DNA from 2 places in the Enterococcus hirae ATCC 9790 genome. Region 1 is predicted to be linked to the other one. Evidence: predicted binding sites of a transcription regulator. Region 1 holds the regulator's gene; the other holds the start of a gene.
The links. The regulator LexA, encoded in region 1, represses DNA repair genes until DNA is damaged. The targets are predictions, from matches to a motif close to CNAACANNTGTTNG.

Region 1 (4,936 bases):
ACTTATTTACTTTCTTTGGAGGACACCATGCTGCTGTAGGGTTAACGATGCCTAGTGATAATCTTCAAGAATTACAAAAACGAATGAATCAGTATGTTTCCGAACAAAAAATTGATTTGACAAAAGGCGCAGCTTTACCGATCGACGAAGTCCTTACACCCAAAGATGTAACCATTGAATTGCTTAATGAATTAAAGTTACTTGCACCATATGGTACAGACAATGCGGTACCTCACTTTCTGTTTCGCCAAATCTTGGCTGAAAATGTGAAAAGAATTGGTACGAGTCAGCAACATTTGAAGTTAACATTGATGGAAGAAGCTAGTCCGTTAGATGCGGTAGCATTTGGTTTTGGCGACCAAGAAGCTGAGCTGTTAAATAATCCAGTGGATATCGTTGGGAAATTAGCTATCAATGAATGGAACGGTCGGAAAAAACCGCAATTGCTGGTATCAGACTTTGTTGTTGATGGATTTCAAATTTTTGATTGGCGTTCAAAGAGATACCGTCAGTTAACGAAAGTTGATCCACAAACATTGTATCTTGCGTTTGATCGCTCTTCTTTAAAAGAAATCTCTGGACTGGCTACAGACAATGTCCACGTGTTCGAAAGTGGGGAACATATCAAGCAGTTGATCCACGATAATTCATATCATTCCTTGCTGGTAGTTGATTGTCCAAATGATTTAGAAATATTAAAAGAAATCCTTGCCTTTGGTTCTTTCGATCGAATGTACTTATTAGGGATTTCTTATGAAGAAGCTTATTTGAATGGAGTTGGTTCAAGAGAACAATATGCCAAATTGTTCAAACTGATCCATACACAAGAAAAAATAGATATTCGCTATAAATTAGGCTCAATTGCTCAATATCTAAAAATACCACAAAAATTATTAATTTTTATGATTCAGGTGTTTTTTGAATTGAAATTTGTTACAATAGAAGATGGCGTTTTGCAAAAGATCGCTAATCCCAAAAGTCATCCGTTGACTGATAGCGTGCGTTATCAGCAACGAATAAAAAAAATCAAAGTAGAGGAATTCTTATTGTTAAGTGATATTCCCTCTATTAAAAAAAGGTTAACAACCTAGGAGGAGACAAATAGTGGATTTAAAAAATATATTGCAAGTATTCCTGATTATCCAGCAAAAGGAATTATTTTTCGTGACATCTCGCCCCTTATGGCTGATGGAGATGCCTACAGAGAAGCAACGAAACAGATCGTAGATTATGCGAAAGAAAAAAGAATCGATATGGTTGTAGGACCAGAAGCGCGAGGATTCATCGTTGGCTGTCCTGTAGCTTACGAATTAGGAGTTGGATTTGCACCTGTACGTAAAAAAGGGAAGTTGCCTCGTGAAACGATCGAAGTAACTTACGGACTGGAATACGGTACAGATACATTGACACTCCATAAAGACGCGATCCAACCTGGACAAAGAGTCTTGATTTGTGATGACTTATTGGCTACAGGGGGAACGATCAAAGCAACGATCGAATTAGTAGAAAAATTGGGCGGTGTCGTTGTTGGCTGTGCTTTCTTGATCGAACTAATGGACTTAGATGGTCGTGAAAAAATCGAAGGATATGATATGATCACCTTGATGGAATATTAAACGATTTTTTGCTTAATAAACATTAAAAATAAATGTAAAAAGAAGTGGGACGTTAATCAGATTTTTTCTGACTAATTGTCCCACTCTCTTTTTTGTCAAGCAATCCCAAGTACGCTTGCTCACTATTTTTAGTTTGTGCAGGTGTATTTGTAAAAGTAGTCAATTGTTTTTTGATGGGGGGGAACAATCGACTACTTTTTTGTGCATGAGCCGTTTTCTGACTCTTACATATGTGTTTTTTTATTTCGTTATTCAGGATTCTTTATGGGTCAAGATCAAGAGTGTCTCGATCGATAATAGGAGTCTGGATAAAAAGTGTCATCATGAATCCGACGCCGTTCAGACTGACGGTATTTCTTTTCATCCCACAACATAAACCATAAAGAAAACAACGGAACAAAGATCAACAATGCTGTACGCATACCAAAATTACCAATAATAATGCCTAAAAATAATACCATTAATACTAAGCCAAGACGTCTCATTGATTTCATGATTTCTCACCTCATTATTTTATGCGAACAAAAGTTCGTATAATTAGTATACGAACTTTTGTTCGTTTTGTAAAGAGGGAAGAACAAAAAAGATCGAAATCTATGTGTGTAATACTCAGAATTTTTTTAAACCAGCACAGGTCATTTGCTTATTTACCGTATTCAAAGCAGTTAGCTGTATTTGATCTAAATCATGCCGCAGATCATGGTAGGTAAATGACGATTGTAGTGGTACCAAATGAAAAAAATCGAAATGGAAATACGACAAAGATCGACAAAAAAGTAGGAGATCGGTGCATTTTATTTAAGGAGTGAGGAAAGCACAAGAGAAAAAACTCAGGCCGTTTATGGACACTTAATCATCGTTTATCCATCTTAATGCCCATTAAAGAACCCGAGACACTTTGCCCCGGGTTTTTCAGTCTTTATTGATAGATATAGCAGTTACTGCAAATAAATGAGTATGCGAGTAAGACCTTCACTTAAGTCTAGTCAAAAAAATCGTCTTTAATAGATATGACTGCGGTAGAGCCCAACGACTCGACCTAAAATAGAGACTTGATCTAAAATGATCGGTTCAAGAAGATCGTTTTCCGGTTGTAAACGAAAATGATTTTTTTCTTTATAGAATCGTTTACAAGTCGCTTCATCTTCGGCGGTCATTGCAATCACGATATCCCCGTTTTGGGCAGTTTCTTGTTTACGGACAATTACATTATCTCCGTCTAAAATTCCTGCATTGATCATACTTTCTCCGCGGATCGTCAACATGAACAAGCTTCCATCTTCAGAAGAAAGGTTAGGAGGGATCGGAAAGAAATCGGACGCATCTTCAACTGCTAAAATCGGTTCACCTGCAGTGACCACACCAAGCACTGGAATCGTGGAAGGTTTTACCCCTATTTTGGCTAATCCTTGTTTTGTTAATTCGATTGCACGTGGTTTCGTAGGGTCACGTTGAATAAATCCTTTTTTTTCCAATCGTGCAAGATGACCGTGAACTGTGGAGGTAGAAGAAAGCTGAACCGCTTCTCCGATCTCCCGAACAGTTGGTGGGTAGCCTTTTTGGGAAACTTGCTCGTGGATATATCGTAAGACTTCGATTTGTCTGGTTTCGGTTTGTCGGGCCACAGAGTACACCTTCTTTCAATTAATAATTAAATAGTACCACATAAAACTACTTCTTTCAAACAAATGTTCGTATTTAAAATATTTTATACTAGTTGTTTTTTTCGTGATTTTTATATAATATGAAGTAGAGTAAAAAGGAGGACTTGCTATGTTATCACCGGAAAAAATTACCCGCATCAACGAACTGGCCCAAAAAAAGAAAACAGAAGGCTTAACAGCTGACGAAGAAAAAGAACAATTGGCGTTAAGAGAAGAGTATCTGTCTGCTTTTCGTTCTGGGATGCGACACCATATCGAAGGGATGAAAATCGTTGATCCAGAAGGTAACGATGTCACTCCAGAAAAATTGAAAGAAATCCAACGTGAAAAAGGCTTACATCGTCGAGGAAATAAGTTTCAGTAATAATTACTAAAAAACATTGCTTTTTCTAGACGTATCTAATAAAATTAGTAAGTAAGAAATAAAGGTAAAAAAACCTAAATTAATAGGAGGGGTTATTTTGTTCGACAAAATCGACCAACTTGGCGTTAACACGATCCGTACATTAAGTATTGAAGCAGTTCAAAAGGCAAATTCTGGACACCCAGGGTTACCAATGGGGGCAGCCCCAATGGCATATGCACTCTGGACGAAACATTTGAAAGTGAACCCAACGACTTCAAAAAATTGGGTTGACCGTGACCGTTTTGTCTTATCCGCAGGACATGGTTCGGCAATGTTATACAGCTTACTACATTTATCAGGTTATCAAGTCACAATCGATGACTTAAAACAATTCCGTCAATGGGATTCAAAAACACCTGGACATCCAGAGGTCAATCATACTGACGGAGTAGAAGCAACAACTGGACCGTTAGGACAAGGAATCGCTATGGCTGTAGGTATGGCAATGGCAGAAGCTCACTTGGCAGCAACATATAACAGAGAAAACTTCAAAGTGGTAGATCACTATACTTATTCTCTTTGTGGCGACGGCGACTTGATGGAAGGCGTTTCGCAAGAAGCAAGTTCAATGGCTGCTCACATGAAATTAGGTAAATTGATCGTATTGTATGATTCAAATGATATTTCATTAGATGGTCCTACTTCAAAAGCTTTCACTGAAAATGTAGGAGCTCGTTATGAAGCTTATGGCTGGCAACATATTTTGGTTAAAGATGGGAATGATTTGGAAGCCATCAATCAAGCGATCGAAGAAGCAAAAGCTGAAACTGAAAAACCAACATTGATCGAAGTCAAAACAGTGATCGGCTACGGAGCTCCTAAAGAAGGAACTTCTGCTGTCCATGGGGCACCAATTGGCGATGATGGAATTAAAATGGCTAAAGGAGTGTATGGTTGGGAGTATCCTGATTTCACAGTTCCAGAAGAAGTAGCTGAAAGATTCCACCAAACAATGGTTGAAGAAGGGCAAAAAGCTGAAAATGAATGGAAAGAAATGTTTGAAAACTATAAACATGCTTATCCAGAATTAGCTCAACAATTTGAAGATGCGTTTGCTGGAAAACTTCCAGCTGACTGGGATGCTGAATTACCTTCTTATGAAGTAGGCGAAAGTCAAGCTAGCCGGGTTTCAAGCAAAGAAGTGATTCAAGAGTTATCAAAAGCAATCCCAAGTTTCTGGGGCGGATCAGCGGACTTATCAGGTTCGAATAATACGATGGTCACTGCGGACAAAGACTTTACTCCAGAAC
Region 2 (4,936 bases), 1.2 Mb from region 1:
TTTCGTTGGAAGGTAGTACAGCATAACCTTCACCCATCATTTTTTGAGCAAAAACAGGATCTGCTACTTCGGTGATTTCCTTGATTTGTCCATCTGCTACAGCGAATAACTCTTCTGTCGGAGTAGAAACTGCTGTTGCATTGGCAGCTTCAAATTTTTGTGGTGAAACGTTGTTTCCATCAGCTGTTTGTAGTTGTAAGCCAGTTGTGTCTTCTACGGGTACAGCAGGATCGATTTTATTTAAGATCCCTTGACGTCTGAAGATTACGGTTAAACCAAATGGAACAATAACTGCAATGATCATAGAAATGATGAACGGAACCCAAGTTTCTGCTTGGATGGCTAGAATACCAGGTAGTCCACCAACACCAATTGCATTAGCACGTACATTCATCAAGTTGGCAAACATTCCAGCTAAACCTGAACCAACCATTGCGGCAACAAATGGGTAAACATATTTTAGATTAATCCCAAACATTGCAGGTTCAGTTACCCCTAGATAACAAGAAATCATTGCTGGAATCGAGATTTGTTCTTCTTTTTTATTTCCGCGATGTAAGAAGATGATCGCAAGAACTGCCGAACCTTGTGCGATATTTGATAAAGCAATCATTGGCCAAAGATTCGTAGAGCCGAAATCGGCAATCAATTGCATATCAATTGCATTCGTCATATGGTGTAAGCCGGTGATTACTAAAGGTGCATATAAGAAACCAAAGACGGCACTAAATAACCAACTGATTGAAGAAGTCAAGCCAGTATTAACAATATTTGAGATCCAACTACCGATTGTCCAACCCACAGGCCCTAAGATGACATGGGCAGCTAAGACTGTTGGGAGTAGAGAGAACAATGGAACAAATATCATAGAAATCGACTGTGGAATATATTTACGGAAGAAAATTTCAAGATAAGCTAACATAAATCCAGCAAGCATCGCTGGAATGACTTGTGCCTGATAACCAATCATATCAACTTGAGCAAAACCAAAATCCCAAAATGGAATATCAGCCGCAGCTGTTGATGCGACACTATAGGCATTTAATAATTGCGGTGAAACTAACGTAATCCCTAAAACAATTCCTAATATTTGTGTAGTGCCCATTTTTTTCGCGATACTCCAAGTGATACCAACTGGTAAGAAATGGAAAATTGCTTCGCCAGGTAGCCATAAAAAGCCGTTTACGCCGTTCCAAAATTGAGAGTGTTCAACAATTGTTCCACCAAGACTTTCAAATTGGATTCCTTCTAATACGTTCCGGAAACCTAAAATCAGTCCCCCTACGATAATGGCTGGAATCAATGGTGTAAAAATTTCTGCCAAAACAGCGATTGCTCGTTGGACAGGGTGGAGATTTTGTTTAGCAGCAACTTTACTTTGCTCCTTGGATACGCCTTCAACACCTGATACAGCAACGAAGTCGTTGTAAAAGGTTGAAACATCGTTACCAATAATGACTTGGAATTGCCCAGCATTGGTAAACATCCCTTTCACACTAGGAATATCTTCGATTGCTTCTTCATTGGCTTTTTTTGGATCATTTAAGACAAAGCGCATCCGAGTGGCACAATGACTAACTGCAGCAATATTTTCCTTTCCACCAATTTCCTTTAACAGTTTCTCAGCATCTGCTTGGTACTTTGCCATAGGAATAAACCCCTTTCTTTTTAAACTTGTATACACAAGTTATCTTATCCATACTATACTTGTTTCTTCCTACTATTGCAAGCGTTTTACAAGCGAAAAATGAAAAAATGTAATCGTTACACTTGGCTTAGTGTAGGGATATGTGAAAAGAGGGGGCGATTGAAATAACAAAAAAGCTGTAGTATAGTTTATATGCGAATAAAAGAAATTGAATATTAAGTGGAGGAAATGTAATGAATAAATTTAATGGAATTTTTTTAGATTTAGAGCAAAAAATTTTGGATCAACAATATCCTCCGCATACTTTGCTCCCTAGTGAAAATCAGCTGATTCAAATTTATGGTGTTTCACGAGAAACAATTCGAAAAGCGCTTAACTTGTTAACGACTGAAGGTTATATCCAAAAGAAACAAGGAAAGGGTTCGATTGTTTTAGACCGCAATCGATTTGATTTTCCAATTGCAGGATTAACAAGCTACAAAGAATTACAGGAAACACAACGAATCCCAAGTGAAACCATCGTTCAATTAATCGAAGAAACAGAAGTGGACCAATCATTGAGTGAAATAACAGGCTGGAAGAAAAAAACGCCGGTTTGGCATTTGATTCGTCAAAGGAAAATCAATGGAGAAGTGGTCATATTAGATCGTGATTATTTATTAAAAAATGTGGTACCAACTTTAACAGCAACACAAGCTGCTGGCTCGATCTACGAATACTTTGAAAATGAATTGCAACTAACGATTGCTTACGCCCAGAAAGAAATTACCGTTGAAGAAGTAACTCCTGAAATCGAAGAGATGATGGATCTACATGGAGATCGCTATGTCGTGGTAGTAAGAGGACTGGTTCACCTCGAAGATACAAGGTGTTTCGAGTATACAGAATCAATTCACCGTTTAGATAAATTTCGTTTCGTCGAGTTTGCTAGACGTCGTAAAGTCTAAGCAATTATTACTATGAGCAGAATGTTTGCTTCTGATACTTTTGTCGTTATGATTAAAAGAAAAAGGAGGCGTTTTTAGTGGACGATTTCAAGAAAAATGAGCGTGATTTAAAAGAGGAATTATCTCCAATTTCATATGCTGTGACGCAAGAAAACGCAACAGAAAGACCATTTAGTGGGAAATATGATGATTTCTATGAAAAAGGGATCTATGTCGATATTGTCAGTGGGGAGCCATTGTTTAGCTCAGCCGAAAAATACGATGCGGGATGTGGCTGGCCGGCGTTCAGTAAACCAATCACTAGAAAAGATATTAAAGAAAAGGCCGACTTTTCTCATGGTATGCACCGAGTGGAAGTGCGAAGCAGTCAAGCAGATTCTCATTTAGGGCATGTATTCAATGATGGTCCTGCTGAAAAAGGCGGACTACGTTATTGCATCAATTCTGCGGCTTTAAAGTTTATTCCATATGAAGAAATGGAAGAACAAGGATATGGAGAATATCTATCACAAGTTGAATAAGGAAGAGCTTTATTTTTGGGTAAAAAATCTTGAGACAATTTTTGATTGTTTCAAGGTTTTTTCTTATTTATCTTTATTGAAGCGTTGTTTCCTGAATATTGATCCTTTGTTTTGAGGAAAGTGCTGAAACTCTGATCGTTCAAATTAAAATCTCTTGCAAAAAATGTTTATCCTAAAAACCTTGATAAACTTACGTTAAAAAGGAGAAGCGTAGCTCGATCTTCTGTTCTCTTTTTTCAAAAGAAAAAGTATGCTACAATGGAAGAAAATATGCGAACATATGTGTGTGAAAGAAAGAGGATAACAGATGTATGAATATTTTACAGGTGTAGTAACCTTTATCAATCCTTATTATTTAGTAATCGAAACAAATGGGATCGGTTATCAAATTGCATTAGGCAATCCCTATCGTTATAGTAGTAAGCTAAACAAAGAAATCAAACTTTACGTCCATCAGGTCATTCGAGAAGATGCACATCTTCTGTACGGATTTGATTCTTTAGAAGAAAAGCAATTATTTTTAAGGTTAGTTAGTGTTTCAGGAATTGGACCAAAAAGTGCCTTAGCGATTATGGCTAGTGATGATCATTCAGGATTGATTCAAGCGGTTGAAACAGGGGATGTGACTTATCTGACCAAATTCCCTGGTGTGGGTAAAAAAACAGCTCAACAAATGATTTTAGATTTAAAAGGAAAATTTGGCGAATTAAGTATCGATACGCCCTTCAATTTATTTGATGAAAGTACAGCACAAGATGCGACGGCATTATCAGAAGCAATGGAAGCTTTATCAGCACTTGGATATAGTGATAAAGAGGTCAAGCGGGTCGAGAAACAACTAAAAGAAGTAGAAAATCTCACAACAGATGAATACTTACGCCAAGCTTTAAAATTAATGATGAAAAAATAAGGAGGGAAAATGATGACCGATGAACAGTTATTATCCCCTGAAACGGGCGAGAATGAATTAAGTTTAGAGAAGACCCTCCGCCCACGGTTACTTTCCCAATATATTGGTCAAAAGAAAGTGAAACAGGAACTCAAAATATATATTGAAGCTGCCCGTCACAGGGAAGAGCCGTTGGATCACGTTTTGTTATATGGTCCGCCGGGATTAGGGAAAACGACAATGGCAATGGTGATTGCGAATGAAATGGCAGTCAATATACGAACAACTAGTGGTCCCGCAATCGAGCGACCAGGAGATCTGGTTGCTATTTTAAATGAGTTAGAAGCTGGCGATGTTTTATTTATTGACGAAATTCATCGATTACCTCGTGTAGCAGAAGAGATGCTTTATTCTGCCATGGAAGATTTTTACGTTGATATAATGGTTGGACAAGGACCAACTGCTCATCCTGTTCATTTTCCTTTACCACCTTTTACATTAATTGGCGCAACAACTCGTGCAGGTATGCTTTCAGCGCCACTTCGTGATCGATTTGGGATCATTTCTCATATGGAATATTATGAAGAAGCTGATTTAAGAGAAATCGTGATTCGTTCTGCTGATATTTTTCAAACAGAGATCATTGAAGAAGGTGCACTGGAAATTGCTAGACGTTCAAGAGGAACACCACGGATCGCTAACCGCTTATTAAAAAGGGTACGTGATTTTGCACAAGTACAGGGAGATGGCAAGATCAATCAAACCATTGCCAATCAAGCATTAACGTTGTTACAAGTCGATCAGGCAGGTTTGGATTATGTCGATCAGAAACTATTACGTACGATGATTGAATTATATGGTGGCGGACCGGTTGGATTGAGTACGTTATCTGTCAATATTGGTGAAGAAAGAGAAACTGTTGAAGATATGT

Region 2: ruvA (Holliday junction branch migration protein RuvA) is a predicted target of LexA. The motif match lies at 3,390-3,403, and genes of this name have one in related genera.

Annotation. Positions count from the first base shown of each region.
Region 1 covers NC_018081.1:2,399,973-2,404,908, reverse strand. Annotated here, with positions in the region: gene recJ (single-stranded-DNA-specific exonuclease RecJ) at 1-1,091, shown strand, start outside; gene EHR_RS11430 (adenine phosphoribosyltransferase) at 1,122-1,616, shown strand; gene EHR_RS11425 (hypothetical protein) at 1,892-2,110, opposite strand; gene lexA (transcriptional repressor LexA) at 2,618-3,241, opposite strand; gene EHR_RS11415 (DUF896 family protein) at 3,390-3,644, shown strand; gene tkt (transketolase) at 3,742-4,936, shown strand, end outside.
Region 2 covers NC_018081.1:776,467-781,402, reverse strand. Annotated here, with positions in the region: gene treP (PTS system trehalose-specific EIIBC component) at 1-1,648, opposite strand, end outside; gene treR (trehalose operon repressor) at 1,882-2,595, shown strand; gene msrB (peptide-methionine (R)-S-oxide reductase MsrB) at 2,673-3,116, shown strand; gene ruvA (Holliday junction branch migration protein RuvA) at 3,424-4,026, shown strand; gene ruvB (Holliday junction branch migration DNA helicase RuvB) at 4,039-4,936, shown strand, end outside.